Regions from separate parts of the Ensifer sp. NM-2 genome, predicted to be linked through region 2. Evidence: riboswitches for the same ligand, from Rfam matches in the RefSeq annotation. Region 2 holds a riboswitch; each other region holds the start of a gene.
What was found. A riboswitch is a leader RNA that binds a small molecule or an ion and turns the genes downstream of it on or off. The one in region 2 is predicted to bind cobalamin.

Region 1 (4,194 bases), on a different contig from region 2:
GGCAGACGAACCTTGCTGATTATCCACACGCGCTCGCCTGCGAGAAAAATGTGCTGATCTATGACAGCGCCAGCCTGGTTGCCGCCTGCGCCACGACCGAGGGGCGCCGCGCTGCCCTGGCCGAAATCTGCGAGGTGCTGGCAACCGGGCCCGGGGTGGCGGTGTTCAAGCACGCCTATGCCGACACATCAGTCATCGATGCGGCCAGCGGCATCTTTGACGCCATCATCGACGAGCAACACCGCACCAACAGTGGCGGCGGCGACCACTTTGCCAAGCCCGGCGCTAACGACAGGATCTGGAATTCGCTCGAAAAACACTGCCTGAAAAGCCCTGAGAACTTTGCCGCCTATTACGCCAACGCCATCATCGCGCTCGTCAGCGAAGCCTGGCTTGGTCCGAACTACCAGCTGACGGCGCAGGTCAATCGCGTCAATCCCGGCGGCGCGTCGCAGGCGGCCCATCGCGACTATCATCTGGGATTCCAGACCTCTGATGTCATCGAGCAGTATCCTGTTCATGTGCACAGGCTGTCGCCGGTGCTGACGTTGCAAGGTGCCGTTGCCCATTGCGACATGCCGATCGAGAGCGGTCCAACGCTTTTCCTTCCCTATAGCCAGACCTACGTGCCCGGCTATCTCGCGTTGAAACGTCCGGAGTTCCGGGCCTATTTCGACCAGCATCACGTGCAGCTGCCGTTGGAAAAGGGCGATGTCGTCTTCTTCAACCCGGCTCTCTTCCATGCGGCCGGCAGCAATCATTCGACTGATATCAAGCGCGTCGCCAACCTGCTCCAGGTCTCCTCGGCCTTCGGGAGGGCGATGGAGACCGTCGATCGCGCCAGGATGAGTGCAGCCCTCTACCCGGCGCTGACCGCACTCGTGGCATCCGGCACGCTTTCGGCCGATGAGGCGGCCAATGCGATTGCGTCCTGTGCCGAGGGCTATTCCTTCCCGACCAATCTCGATCGCGATCCGCCGCTGGGCGGTCTCGCGCCGAAGACCCAGGCGCAACTGATGCATGAGGCGCTGGCAGGCAGGTGGAGCGATGCGGATTTCAGAAGCGCGCTTGGCGAGCAGGCACAGCGCAAGCTGAGCTGAACGGCAGAATCGATCTTTCCGGTCCCCGGCGTTCTGCGGCGGGGGCCGGTCGCCCTGTTTTCATCTCACTTTCAATTCTGGGAGGACTTTCATGACCGAGCAATATGGCCGTCTCGACGGCAAGATCGCCATCGTCACCGGCGGGACGCAGGGGCTGGGCGCAACGATCGCCAACCTGTTTGCGGAACGTGGGGCTAAAGGTGTCGTCATCTGTGGACGCAACGTTGCCAAGGGCGAAGCGAAGGCCGAGCAGATCCGCAAGGCAACCGGCGCGCAGGTACTTTATGTCGAGGCAGACCTCGAAAAGGTCGAGGACGCGCGCAAGGTCGTCAGCGCCTGCGACGCCACATTCGGGCGCGTCGATGCGCTGGTCAATGCGGCGGCGATCACCGATCGCGGCACCATCCTGGACACCAGCCCCGAACTGTTCGACCGGATGTTCGCTGTCAATGTGCGCGCACCGTTCTTCCTGATGCAGGAAGCGGTAAAGCTGATGCGGCGGGAGGGCACGCAGGGCACCATCGTCAATATTGGCTCGATGTCGGCGATGGCCGGTCAGCCGTTTATCGCCGCCTATTGCTCGTCGAAGGGGGCGCTGGAGACGCTGACCAAGAACACCTCCTATGCGCTGCTGCGCAACCGCATTCGCGTCAATGGCCTCAATATCGGCTGGATGGCGTCCGAAGGGGAAGACCGCATCCAGCGCGAATTTCATGGGGCGGCAGACGACTGGCTCGAAAAGGCGGCCGCCAGCCAACCCTTCGGTCGGCTTGTCGACCCCAAGGAAGTCGCGCGTGCCTGCGCCTATCTCTCGTCGGATGAGTCCGGCCTGATGACGGGGTCGGTCATCTGCTTCGACCAGTCGGTGTGGGGCGGCTATGACGGCTCGCCGCATCCGGTCGCGCCGCTCTGACATCTGACGCTGTCGCGAGGCCCTGTGGAGTGACCGGCAAGCGACGCCGGACTTGCTTGTCATTCCCTGTGGGCTGTGCCCTTATGACGCCGTCAGGTGCCCGCAACGCGGGAGAATCGGGAATCCGGTGTTATTCCGGAACGTGCCCAACGCTGTGACGGGGACGACTGCCTCTAGGGATTTTGAGCTTGCTCAAGATCTTGCCACTGGATCTTCATGTGATCTGGGAAGGTGAGGCGGCCGGTTGATCCGAAGTCAGAAGACCGGCCTGGCAAGATAGACCGATATCCGCGCGGACGGCGGAAGGTTGTGCATTGTTGGGGATCGAACGATGCTGACTGACGCTAATGGCGGCCTTGCGGCTGCAGAGGCCTTTTCATCCGACGAGCGCGAAGCCGTCTATCGAGCCATCGAAACGCGCCGGGACGTGCGGGATCAGTTCCTGGCCGAACCCTTGCCTGACGATGTGGTGATGCGCCTGCTCAATGCTGCGCACCGGGCGCCATCGGTGGGTTTCATGCAACCGTGGAATTTCGTCGTGGTCCGGCAGGCCGAAACCCGCGAGCGGGTATGGCAGGCCTTTTCCCGCGCCAACGACGAAGCGGCATTGATGTTCGATGGCGACCGCCAAGCGAAATACCGCTCCCTGAAGCTGGAGGGGATCCGCAAGGCACCCTTGAGCATCTGCGTCACCTGCGACCGCACGCGCGGTGGAGCGGTCGTTCTCGGGCGCACCCATAACCCGCAGATGGATCTCTATTCCACCGTCTGTGCCGTGCAGAACCTCTGGCTTGCGGCGCGCGCCGAAGGCGTTGGTGTCGGCTGGGTCAGTATCTTTCATGAAAATGAGATCAAGGCGATCCTCGGCATTCCCGATCATGTCGTGATCGTCGCCTGGCTTTGCCTCGGATATGTCGATCGCCTTTACCAGGAGCCGGAACTTGCGGTTAAGGGCTGGCGCCAGCGGCTGCCGCTGGAGGAGCTGGTGTTCGAGGAAGGCTGGGGAACCTGCCGAAAGGCAGACGCTGCGATCAGTTGCTCTGAACCGGCTGGTAGCCCGGACCCTTCGGATGGCGAAGGTCGATCGACGTTTCCTCCTGGGGAAGGAACGTCGGCCCGATGACCCGCACCTTGCTCTTGGCGGGATCGTAGGGGCGCTCCTCCGCAGCCGCCTTGGCGGTAGGGGCGGCCGCTTCCTTCTTGCCCTCGATGACGATGATCGACGATTCGCTGTTGCCAGTGTTGCCACTGGAAGCCTTGGGCGTCGTCGCGATCTTTGGAATCTGGCAACCGCAAATGCCCGGCTTGCCGACGCCGCGCGTCCGATAGGCAAAGGCGTTTGGCAGTTCTTTATAGGGGCGTCCCGTCGAGGCGGAGACCATCTGGTCGCTCTCCTCGGTCGCCAGGTCGTGGAAAAATAGTTCTGTTTCGGCACCCGGGCAGCGGGCGCGGCAGGCCTGCTCGTCGCGGGCGAAGTCCACAGGGCTTGCCTCGGACGAGATCGGGAAGAAGGCGCCATCGCAAGTGCGCACGCACATGGTGCGAAGCGTGCCGGAATAGACGCCGCTTTCCGGCGGGTAGGTGCCCATTTCGCCGTCCCGCAGCATTGGTCCGTAGCTTTCGTCCGGCGGCAGATCGCGCAGGATGTTGCGGTACGTTTCCGGCTCGTCCGGGTCGGCGGTCGCAAATTCCTCGCTGCCACCATAGCAACCGTTGATCTCGAGGGCGGCGAGGATGCGCCGGCGCGTATCGTCTCCATCGCCTGACATCAGCTGCTGGCGCTCCGATTTGAGGATGCGCAGATTGTCTTCCATCTCGGCGATCAGACTGTTGATGTCTGTGCAGATATCCGGGTCGCCGCCGTTGAAGACGACGACGCTGCCTGTGCCGCAGCCGGCGCGTCGGCGATCGTTGCGCGCCCGGCGCAATTCGATGTTCTGTCGGGAAATCGCGCTCGCATAATCGCGGGTATCGGCCGTAGTTTCGATGGCGGCGGGCAGTTCGGCGAGCCGAGTGTTCAGGCGGTCGCACACGCTGGAGGCCAGCGCCTGATCGGCAAGAACCAGAAGCAGCGGCAAGGTCGCCGCGGCTAGGGTTTTCATGTTCCGGAACACGGGCGAACGTCCATTCCTGCAACCGCACGGCGCCACCCTTGTTGTCCGGGTTCGGTCGCTGTCGGCA
Region 2 (4,194 bases):
CGGCGGCGCCCTGTTGCCGGAAAAGGCACTGCCGCTCGTTCTCATTGCCAGAGCCGACGACGGGGTCGGCGCCGCCAGCGCTGCCCAGGCGACGGCGAAAATCGAAAGCCAGCCGTTGCTTATCAGCCGCGCCGAAGCTGCCAGCGCCGCCGGCGAAGGCGTCGACATGATGGCGACCGGGTCGATCGATTTCGGTCGGCACGACCGCGCCGTGCGGCTGGCGGCCGCGGCCAGCCGCTGACGGGTCGGTCGCGGAAAGAACACGCTCCCCGCGACCATCAAGCATTGTCAGGCTTCGATCTGTACATCTCCAAGCGGCCGCGAGCAGCAGGCGAGGATGTAGCCCTCATCGATTTCGTCGTCGAGAATACCTCCGTTGTGGTTCATCTCGACCTCGCCGGCGACTTTCATCACCCGGCACGTACCGCAGATGCCGCCTTCACAGGCCGCACCGATCCTGACGCCGTTGGCCCGCGCCGCCTGCAGGATCGTCTGGCCGGGCTTGGCCTCGATCTCCTTGCCGCTCATGGTGAAGACCACCTTGGCGCCTTGCGCTTCGGCGTCGGCTGCCGCCCCTGCCCTGACTGCTATCTCCTCGGCTGCCGGTGCTGCCGCCGGCTGGAAGCTTTCCTCGTGATAGCGGCTCATGTCGAAACCGGCCGCCTTCAGCAACTCGCGCACGCCGCGCATGAACGGCTCCGGACCGCAGCAAAACACTGTGCGCTCCATGAAGTCGGGTGCAAGCAGCGGCAGCTTGGCGCCGTCGATGCGGCCGCGCAGCCCGTGCCATCCGTGCCTTGACTCATGCCCCTCGACCACGAAGCCGAGGTTTAGCCCGGACATCTGGCGCGCCAGCACTTCCAGTTCCGAGCGGAACAGAAGGTCGTCTGGCCGGCGGGCGCAGGAAATGAAGGTGACGTCGGTCTCGGGAACGTAGTCCGCCATCCAGCGCGTCATCGACATCATCGGCGTGACGCCGGAGCCTGCCGATATGAAGAGATATTTTTCGCCGGGATGGCGCACGAAGCTGAAATCGCCGAGCGGACCGAACGCCTTCAGCCGCATGCCGGGCTTCAGGTGATCGAACATCCAGCGCGTGCCGATGCTATCGGCTTGCGCCTTGACGGTGACGGCGATCGACAACGGCCGGGAGGGCGTCGACGACAGCGTGTAGGTGCGCATGACCGGCTCGTCGGCGACCGGCAGCTCGAGCGTGACGAACTGCCCAGGCAGATAGCGGAACCAGGCCGGCTTTTCCGCCCGGAAGGTAAAGGTCATCACATCGGCGGTCTCGATCACGGCCGATGTGCATTCGAGCATGTTCTGCCTGTCGATCCAGACATGAAGCTCGTCGAAATGATGGAACGAGGATGCCATCTGCATGTCAGGCGACCCGGGAAAGCGGAGCAGCCTCGCCCTGCAGGCGCTGTTCCATGAACTTGCAATACCACTCGACGAACTGCATCACGCCGCCTTCGTGTTCGGGCGAATAGGGGCCTGACTGGTAGGCCGGCGAGCGAATACCAAAGGCGTTCTCCTCGACGATCTGGCGGTCCTGATCGTTGGTCTCGGTCCAGACATGCGTCAGTTGCTCGAGATTGTAGTCGACGCCTTCAACCGCGTCCTTGTTGACCAGCCACTTGGTCGTCACCTGCGTCAGCTCCGGGCCGAGCGGCAGGACGCGGAAGGTGATGGCGTGGTCGGCCAGCACATGGTTCCAGGTCGAGGGATAATGGAAGAGCAGGAGCGTGCCGATATGCTTCTGGCTAACGTCTGCCGACAGTTGCCGCCGCACGGCGCGGGCGCCGGACATGGTGTAGCTCTCGGCGTCGTCGATCAACGGCATGCGCGCCGAGCGGAACTGGCCGGTCTCGGACATCCGGAACTCGCTCGGCAGTCCGGCTGCTTCGCATTTCGCCCAATGCGCGGCAATGACGGGATCATCCTTGGCGCCCTGCACACCGGTCGCCGTCGGCGCTTCGGGATAGGTGCGGCAAAGTTCGGGGTGGTTGGCGGCACAATGGTAGCACTCCCGGTTGTTTTCCCAGACGAGTTTCCAGTTGCCCTTTTCGATGATCGTGCTTTCGAAGGCGACCTTGGTTTCACCCAGGCGGTGCGGCGCAAGATAGGGCGCGACCATGTCGCGGAACGGGCCGAAATCCATCGGCTGCTCGGACAGGTTGATGAAGATGTAACCGCCGACGGTCTCGCAGTGGATCGGCTTCAGGCCGTGGGCCGCCTTGTCGAAATCCTCGCCCATCTGGCGGGCAAAGAGCAGCGCGCCGTCGAGCTCATAGGTCCATTGGTGATAGGGACAGACGAGCTTGGCCGAAGAGCCCTTGTGCTGCGCGCAGACGCGAGAACCGCGATGACGGCAGGAATTGTGCAGGGCGCGGATCGTGCCCTGTCGGTCGCGAACGATAATGACAGGATAATCGCCGACCTGGACGGTGAAATAGTTACCGGCACGCGGGATCTCGCAGTCGTGGCCGATGAACAACCAGTCCTTGTACCAGATGCTTTCGAGATCCTGCCTGTAGTAGTCGGGGTCGATGTAGAAGGCCCGGTCGAGGCTGTAGCCGTCGCGTCGACCCTTCAGCTTGCGGAGCATATCGCCCTTGATGTCCATGTCCTGTCCTCGTTCGCCTTGTTTCGGAGAGGCAGGACTGGAACCCGCACGGGCGCATTGCCTGTGCGATGACGGCTCCGATCCGGCTGCCCGCCGCAACCCGTTACGGTCTGTTCGCGTCAAGGCTGGTTTCCGGGCTCAGGAGCCGTCCGCAAGGACCAGCCCGGCGCCTTCCCGGACGGAACCGTCCAGTGGCTTTGTGCCGTGGCTTTCGCTCCACCACCGTTGCGGGGGCAGCGCCGGGTTTTGACCGGCTTCCCAATTCTCCGCCTTCCCTAAAAGACAGCACCTTGAGTAGGCATATCTAATCGCGGAAGCCATCGTCGTAGCTGCCGATTAACGACATCCGATTCCAGAAAGACGACACAGCACATCAAGCGCACCAAACGCCCTGTGATTGATCATTTTTCATTGTAAACAATAGGATAGCTCAAGGATTGAGCAATTGTCGCTTTTTCCGGCAAGGCTTGCGAGAAAGCGCGGATCCTTCGCCATTTTGCGACATGTCTTCCCGTGACGCGGGGCAAGGCCCACCGACGCGAGTGAAATCTTCCATTAACCATAATGCATTAGCGTCGCCTGACGGAGAAACCGGCCGAACCGGCAAACAGCGCATTGAAGTTCATGGCAAAGCTCAAATACTACGACGCCGCAGCCGAGAAGCTGCCAACGATCGCTCCGAAGACAGCGGTCCACACCGAGTTCCTGCGCACCGGCCGCATAGAAAGGCGTCAATGGTCGCAGCGCGAGCGGCGTTATCTGAGCTATGACGAGGTTGCCGAGCGCACCGCCCACAAGCTGACGACCGCCGGCGAAACGACGCACAAGCGGATGAACGGCTTCCATACCTCGATCCAGTTTCCCAAGATGATCTTCCACCGCACGCTCACCGGTCGGCCGCATCTCGGCTATTGCCATGTCACGGCGGCGAGAACACATCTCGCCCCGTCCAAGGACGTCACCTGGTCGTTCTATTTCGCCAACTTCTTCTGTGACCTCGGCGACGAGAAACACTTCTTCGAACGCATCCAGACCGGCTATTCCCGAATGTACTTCGCCGTTGCCATCGAGCCCGATGCGCCAGAGGGGCAGATGACCATCAATCGCAGCGTTCGCGACAACGGGCTGCTCTTTCGTACCGACGACCCGAAAGTCGCGCTCAAGAACGTGCTGATGCTCGGCGCGCGCGACGAGGCATTGAAGCGCATCATTCGCAGCCTCTGAAGCGCAGACCCGGTTGCCTGAAGAAAATCGTTCTGTTTTCACCGTGGCTCCTTTAAGGAAGCCTCGGAAAGGGAAACGGAAGCGACATGGCCGAAATCATCGATACACGGACCGAGCCGGAACGGGCGATCGAGCGTGCCTGTGCGGTGCTTGCCGAAGGCGAGCCCGTCGCGATTCCGACCGAGACGGTCTACGGCCTGGCAGCGGACGCCACCAATCCCGATGCGATCAGCCGTATTTATGAGATGAAGGGGCGTCCACGCTTCAACCCACTGATATCGCATGTGTCAGACATGGCGATGGCTGAAGCCCATGTGACATTCGATTCGTTGTCGCGGCGC
Region 3 (4,194 bases), on a different contig from region 2:
AAGCCGATAATGCCAACGCCACAGGTAGACGCGCGCGTAGACCATGGCGGCGGCGGCATAGGCTCGTCCATAGGCAGGATCGAGCGCAATCGCCTGCTCGAAAAAAGGCACTGCCTTTGCAAAATCTTCGGGGGTCGTGCGCCGGTGATGCTCCCAGCCGCGCAGGAACGCATCGAAGGCCGCCGGGACCGTCGTTTCCTTGCGTCCGAAGGCCATCTGCTCGTCAGGATTCAACCGAAGCGCAAGCGCGTCGGCAATGCCGCGCATCACTTCGTCCTGCAGCGCAAAGACATCGGAAAGTGAACCGTCGAACTTGCCGGCCCAAACGTGGCCGCCGCTGAGAGAATCTATGAGCTGAACATTGATCCGTAGCTGTTCTCCGGCACGCTGCACACTGCCTTCGAGGACGTATCGGACACCGAGTTCCTTGGACACCTGCCTGGGTGTCACCGCCCTGCCCTTGTAGGTGAAGGTCGAGTTACGCGCGATAACGAACAAGCCGGATACCTGAGCCAGCTCGGTGACAAGGCCATCGGTCATGCCATCGGCGAAATACTCCTGCCTGGGATCGTCGCTCACGTTGGCAAACGGAAGCACCGCGATCGACGGCTTGTCCGGCGCGGTCAGATTCGGTGGTTGTATCTGGACCGTTTCCACAGGCGACTCCCAGGGCCGCCACCAGGCCACGCCGGCAGCAGCGCCGAGCACGACAGCAGACGTAACGAGTGCCGCCCAGCGCTTCGCGTGGCGCCCAGCGACCTTTACGCTGCCGGGGCGGGCTTCGTTCAGCCCCAGCCGGTAAGTCCGCACCGGCTTTTCGATATGCTTCAGGCGTTGTTCGCCGAGAAAGACGAAGCCGACATCGAGGTGCTTCTCGACCTGGTCGTAGGCGGTGCCGGAGATGATGATCCCACCCGGTTCGGCGAGGCTCTGCAGGCGCTCGGCAATGATCACTCCATCGCCGTGAATGTCGTCGCCTTCAACGATGACGTCGCCAAGATTGATGCCGATGCGGAATTCCAGTCGACCCTGATCGGAGCCGCGGCTTTCGGATTTCGCGCGCTGAACCTCCACCGCACAACGGACCGCCTCGACGACACTCTGGAACTCGACCAATAACCCGTCGCCCATGGTCTTGATCAACCGCCCGCGATGTGCGGCAATCCTTTGTTCGAACAGGCCGTGCAGATCGGCCTGAAAGCGGGCACACGTACCCTCTTCGTCGGCTTGGGTGAGCAGTCCATAGCCGGAAACGTCGGCAATCATCACGGCGGTGAGCCTGCGTTCCATCTGCCTTCCGGATAATCGAAACGACTTTCGGCTACTCTATCGCAATATCTGACGTTGCTAAAATAAAGTTCAGTTGCCGTGGAGCGTCCGCTCCGACGTCGACTACAGCGCCGCGCGTCTTACTGGACGCGCAAAGGTCGCTGTAACACTTTGAATTGCTGCATGTTTTTATCCTTAGGTCGAATACCATCTAAGGATAAAAACATGCAGGAGTGGCCTTTGCGGCCTGCTGCCGGCAAATTGTCGCGCGCCGCATCTCGACGGGTGGCGTGTCGCACGCGTCGATTGACTTTGCGGCGCCCGCTTCCTAATCATCTGACGTTGGATGGTTTCCCCGGATCGTGGCGATGCGGGGGAATAATTGGGAATGTGACGGATGGACCCAAATCGGGCATCCTTATCGCAGCCGACCCCGCGACTGTAGAACGGTCAGGGTTCGCCATCGGGCTGATAGCCGGCTTCCTTTCGATTGCATGGGGCAATCGAAGGCGGTTTGGAATTCAGCCGGAAAAGCCACTGGCGTGGCTTCGTGATCAGCCGGGTTGGACGCCTCTTCTTCTACGAATCGTCCGCCTTTCACGAAACCAGAAAACGCCGGGAAGGTGAGGCGGGCCGTTCGGGCCCAAGCATCGGTCTTCGCGTGATCACGCGGGGCGCGATGTGGTGGGCTCGTGACGCCGTGAGCCAGGAGACCTGCCGTCCGACAGGGGCATTCCGCCCGAAGGGAAGCCCGCTTCCCACGCCATCACGGAGGTTGTCTTGGCTCATCGATCGTTTCCCGAACGCGCCGTCGGCGCGGTGAAATCCTGTTGCCGCTCGAATTCGCGACCAAGCGCGTGAGGCTGCAACGCACATGAGCATTTCCCATGCCGGGCCGGTTCTGGTCCTCGGCGGTGCCCGTTCCGGCAAATCCAGCTTTTCCGAAAGGCTCGTCGAAGCCTCCGGGCTCGGCATGCACTATGTCGCGACCGGCCGTGCCTGGGACGACGAGATGCGCGAGCGCATCGACCATCACCGGGCAAGGCGCGGCGAAGGCTGGACGACGCATGAAGAGCCGCTCGACCTCGTTTCGCTGCTGACGCGCATCGATGACGAGAACCGCGTGGTGCTCGTCGACTGCCTGACGCTGTGGGTCACCAACCTGATGATGGAAGGGCGCGACATGGCGGCAGAGTTCGCGGCCCTTGCCGCTTTCCTGCCGGAGGCGCGGGCGCGCCTCATCCTTGTTTCCAACGAAGTCGGCCTCGGCATCGTGCCCGAGAACCGCATGGTCCGCGATTTCCGCGACCATGCCGGCCGGCTTCACCAGATCGTTGCGGAGAAATCCGCGGAAGTTTACTTTGTCGCGGCCGGATTGCCGCTGAAAATGAAGGGTTGATCCATGACCACTGCCAGAGCCAACCAGGGCAAGATCCCGGCGACCGTCATCACCGGCTTCCTCGGTGCCGGCAAGACGACGATGATCCGCAATCTGCTGCAGAACGCCGATGGCAAGCGCATTGCGCTCATCATCAACGAGTTCGGCGATCTCGGCGTCGACGGCGACGTGCTGAAGGGCTGCGGCGCAGAAGCCTGCTCGGAAGACGATATCATTGAGCTTACCAATGGCTGCATCTGCTGCACGGTTGCCGATGATTTCATCCCGACCATGACCAAGCTGCTCGAGCGCGAAAATCGTCCTGACCATATCATCATTGAAACCTCGGGCCTCGCTTTGCCGCAGCCGCTGATCGCCGCCTTCAACTGGCCTGATATCCGCAGCGAAGTCACCGTCGATGGCGTCGTCACCGTGGTCGACAGTGCCGCCGTTGCCGCCGGCCGTTTTGCCGACGACCATGACAAGGTCGATGCGTTGCGTGTCGAGGACGACAATCTCGACCACGAAAGCCCGATCGAGGAACTGTTCGAGGACCAGTTGACCGCCGCCGACCTGATCGTGCTCAACAAGACCGATCTGATCGACGCCTCCGGCCTCAAGGCCGTGCGCGACGAGGTCGCTTCGCGCACTAACCGCAAGCCAACAATGATCGAGGCGAAGAACGGCGAAGTTGCCGCTGCCATCCTGCTCGGCCTCGGCGTCGGCACGGAAAGCGATATCGCCAACCGCAAGTCTCACCACGAGATGGAACATGAGGCCGGCGAGGAGCACTCTCATGACGAGTTCGACAGCTTCGTCGTCGAGCTCGGCGCGATTGCCGATCCGGCAGGTTTCATCGATCGCCTCAAGGGCGTGATATCAGAGCATGACGTGCTGCGCCTCAAGGGCTTTGCCGACGTGCCCGGCAAGCCGATGCGCCTGCTGATCCAGGCCGTTGGCGCCCGCATCGACCAGTATTACGACCGTGCCTGGGCGGCTGGCGAGAAGCGCGGTACGCGCCTCGTCGTCATCGGCCTGCACGACATGGACGAAGCTGCGGTGCGCGCCGCCATCACCGCACTCGCCTAACTCCTTGAAGCAACGCAATTCCAGGAAAGCCATTTCACGCTTTTCCTGGAATTGCTCGAACGGACAGAAACATGCATCTGCTTCTCGCCCAGAAAGGAACGATCGCCGACGGCAACGAGGCGATCGACCTGGGGCAAACGCCGGCCGACGTGCTTTTCCTGTCGGCCGCCGACACCGAGCTTTCGTCGATCGCGGCGGCCCATGGCCGGCGCGACGGGGAGCTGAGCCTGCGCATCGCCAGCCTGATGAACCTGATGCACCCGATGTCGGTCGACACCTATGTCGAGCGCACGGCAAGGCATGCAAAACTCATCGTGGTCAGGCCGCTCGGTGGCGCCAGCTATTTCCGTTATGTGCTGGAAGCATTGCATGCCGCCGCCGTCACCCACCGCTTCCAGATCGCGGTGCTGCCCGGCGACGACAAGCCCGATCCCGGCCTCGAGCCGTTTTCGACCGTT
Region 4 (4,194 bases), on a different contig from region 2:
TTCACAGGGTCGCGTCGGTCGTTCTCTTCAGCTGCGCGCAAAACCCAGAATGAACAGCGCCAGAGCGCCGATCGAGGAAATCGTGCGCACATGGTTCCACCAGACCCAGTCGGTCAGGTAGTGCTGCTGCCAGATTTCGGTGGCAGCCTGCCCAGACGTGGCAGCCGCCAGCGCATCGTTCATCGGCACGTTGAAGATAATGGTGACGATCAGCACGCCGGCGACGTAGGCGATGCCGCCGGCCGCCAGCAGCAGGCTGCCGTTACCGCCCCAGATGAAGGCCGCGACGACCAGCGCGAGCCCCAGAAGCGCCGTGCCCATGAAGGTACTGAGGAACAGCGGATTCTGGATCACCACGTTGATGGCGTTCATCGCCGCGATCCCCTGCTCCGCCGGCAGCCGCGACAAAGCCTGCATGATGCAGACCGAGAAGATGAAGAACAGCCCGGCCATCAGGCCGGAGCCGATTGCGGCGGCAAACGCCAGAGCGGGGATCAGCGGGATCATGCGGCGATACTCCAGACACCAGTTGCAGCGGTCTCCCGGGCATAGTCGGCGAAGTCGCGCGGTTTGCGCCCAAGCACGCGCTCGACATCGGACGTCACTTGCGAATTGCGCCCGTCGAGCACCGACGTGAAGAGATAGCGGATGAGTTCGACATAGTCATCAGGCAATCCGTCGGCCCGCAACTGCACCGTGAAGTCGGCAACCGGCACGGACTGATAGCCGATCCGGCGGTTGGCAGCCGTCGCGATCTCGGCCACGGCCTGGGCAAAGGTCATCAGCCGCGGGCCTGTCAGCTCATAGACCTTGCCGACATGCCCCTCGTCCAGAAGGGCTGCAACTGCCACGTCGGCGATGTCGTCGGTGCTGATGAAGGGTTCGGTGATCTCATCCGGCGGCAGGAACACCGATCCGCTGCGAACGGAATCGGTCAAAAAATCCTCGCTGAAATTCTCGAAGAACCAGCTTGCCCGGATGATCGTCCAGTCGGCGCCGGAGGCCTGCAGTTCGCGCTCGGCCGCTTCCGCCTCGTCCTCGCCGCGCCCCGACAGAAGCACCAGCCGCTTGATGCCCGAGCGAACGGCAAGCCTCGAGAATTTGCGGATGGTTTCGACGGCGCCCGGCACCGCCAGATCCGGCTGGTAGCTGATATAGATGCGCTCGACATTTTCAAGCACGGGCGCCCAGGTCGCCTCATCCGTCCAGTCGAAGGAAGGCGATGCCGAACGGGCGCCGATGCGCACCGCGATACCCCGCTCCTCAAGGCGGGCCGCCACCCGCCGCCCCGTCTTGCCCGTACCGCCCAGAACCAGTGTGAGTTTGTCAGTCATCGCTTCCTCCTGAGGTTGATTGCAAAACATGAGCATCTCTCACATTTGCAAATGTGATAAATCCTCGTATTTTAGGAGTCAAGTCAAAATGTGAGCATTACTCATGATTCCCGATGCAAGCCCTTCCACAATCCCCGCTGACGACGAGCCGGCGCTGCGCCGCACGCCCAGCCAGAAGCGCAGCCGCGAGCGCGTCGAGCACATCCTTTCCTGCGCCACGGCGATCATCCAGGAGAAGGGCAGCGACGCCATGCGCATGAGCGAAGTCGCTGAAAAGGCTGGAATCTCGATCGGCTCCCTCTACCAGTACTTCCCCGACAAGGCGGCGATCGTGCGCACGCTGGCCGAGCGCTACAATGCGGTCTGCAATGAATGCATCGGGGCCGAGCTTGCCAAGGTGACGTCGATCTCGGAACTGCGTGACGCCTTCTCCATGCTGTTCGACATCTATTACGATATGTTCCTGGCCGAGCCTGTGATGCGCGACATCTGGTCAGCGATGCAGGCCGACAAGGCGCTGCGCGAGATCGACCTTTTGCAAAGCCGTGCCGGCGGCCAGCTTCTGGCCGACGTCTGGGCTCGGTTTGCGCCCGACACGCCGCGCGAAACGATCGACAGCGCCGCCTTTTTGATCATGCATCTCGGCGATTGCACGATGCGGCTTGCGGTCTCCGTCACCAGAGCAGAGGGCGACCAGATCGTCGAAGCCTATAAACGCATGATCCTTCGTGATTTTGTCGCGGATGGACCGGGCGGCGGCGCAAGTCTAATTGACATCTCCGGGGTGCGATCCTAATCATCGTGGATCGATTGGTTCCCGCAACGCGAACGCGTTTCGGGAGTAAACGGGAACGTGACGGATGGACCCATGCTGGGCATTCAAATCACGGCCGACCCCGCGACTGTAGAGCGACGTGAATGCGCCGTTCCGGAGCGATCCGGAAGAAGCCACTGGAGACAAGACCGCGAGAGGGCGGCCCTTGCTCTGGGAAGGCGAGGCAAATCCAGGGTGATCTCACCCGACGTCCTGAGCCAGGAAACCTGCCAGTCGATGCGGGCATAGGGCCCAAACCGGGAAAGATCCCGACGCCATCACGGAGGTTGTCATGGCTACATCTACAGTTTCGAGCATTCCGCTCTCCCTCAGCGATCGTCTGACCGCAGGTATCATCGCGCTCCTCATCGGCGGCTTCCTCGTCTTCGGCGCAGGCCTGGCGAACTCGGCCGTGCTGCACGATACCGCGCACGACACCCGCCACTCCTATGGCTTCCCCTGCCACTAAGCGATGTTCCGGGACGCGACTTGCGTTCCGCATCGACATAGCTGCGGACAAAAACGCTTCCGGCAGACAGCCGGACGCGTTTGCTCGCGTCTGATGCAGATTGAAGATCTGCCGGACGGAGCCGTTCGCATATTTGCCAGTGGGACACGGCGCTGCCTGCCAGATGCATGGCGCGCCGATATCGAGGGATATCGAAAATGATTGTCAGAACGCTTCTGGCCGCGATCGTGGCTGGATTGATTGCCGGTGTCTTCATGACCGGCGCCCAGGAACTGCGCGTCGTACCGCTGATCCTGCACGCGGAAGAATTCGAAGGCGAGGCACCGGCCGCCGGCGAACAACCAGCCGTTCAGCCGGGAACGGCCGATCCGGCCGCAGCAAACCACGACCAGCATTCGTCGCTGAAGGCGGTTTCGCCGATTGGCGCTTTGCTTGACGCCCTGTCGCCGATCACGCCTGCCTACGCCCATGAGGGCGAACACGAGGAAGGCGGCATCATGTTCGGCATGAGCCGCTTTTCCGGCACGCTGATCGCCAATCTGGTGACCGGCTCCGGCTTCGCGCTGCTGCTCGCCGGCGTCAGCCTCGTCATCGGCTACCCGATCACGCTCAGGAACGGCGCGCTCTGGGGCGCCTGCGGCTGGCTTGCCGTGCACATGCTGCCGGCAATCGGTCTGCCGCCGGAACTGCCGGGCTTCCCGGCCGCGGAACTCGGCGACCGCCAGGTCTGGTGGGGTGCAACCGTGCTGTTGTCTGCCGCCGGTCTCTATCTGCTGGTCTTGCGGCAAGAGATCGCCGCCAAGATCATCGGCCTCGTGCTGATCGCGGCACCGCATGTCTATGGCGCGCCGCAACCGTCGGACATCTCCAGCAATGTGCCGGCCGTGCTCGGCGCTGAATTCGCCGTGGCAGCCCTTGCCACCACGCTCGCGTTCTGGATTGTTCTCGGCGTCGTGTCGGGCTTCATCAACGATCGTTTCGCCAAGGCGTAACAGACCGGCCAGATTTCGCCATCAACCCGGAGCCCCTGATATCGCCGATATCAGGGGCTTTGTCGTCGAGATGTCTCAGCGCGCCTGCAATGCCAGCAGATGCGCCTGCAACCGCGCGCGGCGGTCGTCCGGCGCCAGCATCACGCAACTGTCGCAGAAGCTGCCACCTTCCGTTCGATAATAGAGACAGCAGCCGCCGCGCAGGCGATAGGTGCGCGACAGCGCATGATTGCCGCCGATCTCGATCACGATGTCCTCGTAACGGAGCTTGTCGGAAAATAGCGACGTACCCGCGCGCTTGACGATCGCCAGCGCCCTCGCCATCGCGGTCTCCTCGTCGCCGAGGACGCGGCCGATCTCCAGGAACCCACCGGCAAGCGAATCCGCCGCAAGCCGCCATTGCGCGCCCGAGGACAGGCCGGTGCGACGCTTCAACATGACGACGATCGGCGCCAGATGCGCAGCGAAGGTTTCGCCGAAGACGTCCGCAGTCGCCGGGGCATGATCCCCGGCTGCGGGCAAGGCAAGGCTGAAATGAAACCGCTTGGCCGCGACAAGCCGTTCGCCATAGGCCCGCGAAAATTC

Region 1: linked by a shared signal. The riboswitch ahead of bluB (5,6-dimethylbenzimidazole synthase) and the one ahead of C6558_RS04090 (aromatic ring-hydroxylating dioxygenase subunit alpha) in region 2 are both predicted to bind cobalamin.
Region 3: linked by a shared signal. The riboswitch ahead of cobU (bifunctional adenosylcobinamide kinase/adenosylcobinamide-phosphate guanylyltransferase) and the one ahead of C6558_RS04090 (aromatic ring-hydroxylating dioxygenase subunit alpha) in region 2 are both predicted to bind cobalamin.
Region 4: linked by a shared signal. The riboswitch ahead of C6558_RS25235 (CbtB-domain containing protein) and the one ahead of C6558_RS04090 (aromatic ring-hydroxylating dioxygenase subunit alpha) in region 2 are both predicted to bind cobalamin.

What each region holds. Positions count from the first base shown of each region.
Region 1 is NZ_PVZR01000009.1:54,470-58,663, reverse strand. Features, by position in the region: gene C6558_RS18825 (phytanoyl-CoA dioxygenase family protein) at 1-1,100, shown strand, start outside; gene C6558_RS18820 (SDR family oxidoreductase) at 1,192-2,013, shown strand; cobalamin riboswitch at 2,091-2,300, shown strand; gene bluB (5,6-dimethylbenzimidazole synthase) at 2,345-3,136, shown strand; gene C6558_RS18810 (DUF2865 domain-containing protein) at 3,045-4,115, opposite strand.
Region 2 is NZ_PVZR01000001.1:840,944-845,137, reverse strand. Features, by position in the region: gene C6558_RS04100 (glycoside hydrolase family 25 protein) at 1-241, shown strand, start outside; gene C6558_RS04095 (hybrid-cluster NAD(P)-dependent oxidoreductase) at 289-1,383, opposite strand; gene C6558_RS04090 (aromatic ring-hydroxylating dioxygenase subunit alpha) at 1,385-2,629, opposite strand; cobalamin riboswitch at 2,735-2,937, opposite strand; gene C6558_RS04085 (DUF6656 family protein) at 3,254-3,853, shown strand; gene C6558_RS04080 (L-threonylcarbamoyladenylate synthase) at 3,940-4,194, shown strand, end outside.
Region 3 is NZ_PVZR01000009.1:219,467-223,660, reverse strand. Features, by position in the region: gene C6558_RS19620 (adenylate/guanylate cyclase domain-containing protein) at 1-1,290, opposite strand, end outside; cobalamin riboswitch at 1,600-2,006, shown strand; gene cobU (bifunctional adenosylcobinamide kinase/adenosylcobinamide-phosphate guanylyltransferase) at 2,144-2,668, shown strand; gene cobW (cobalamin biosynthesis protein CobW) at 2,672-3,736, shown strand; gene cobN (cobaltochelatase subunit CobN) at 3,808-4,194, shown strand, end outside.
Region 4 is NZ_PVZR01000015.1:4,236-8,429, forward strand. Features, by position in the region: gene C6558_RS25220 (DUF1772 domain-containing protein) at 28-507, opposite strand; gene C6558_RS25225 (NAD(P)H-binding protein) at 504-1,334, opposite strand; gene C6558_RS25230 (TetR/AcrR family transcriptional regulator) at 1,438-2,130, shown strand; cobalamin riboswitch at 2,129-2,398, shown strand; gene C6558_RS25235 (CbtB-domain containing protein) at 2,441-2,617, shown strand; gene C6558_RS25240 (CbtA family protein) at 2,815-3,609, shown strand; gene C6558_RS25245 ((2Fe-2S)-binding protein) at 3,685-4,194, opposite strand, start outside.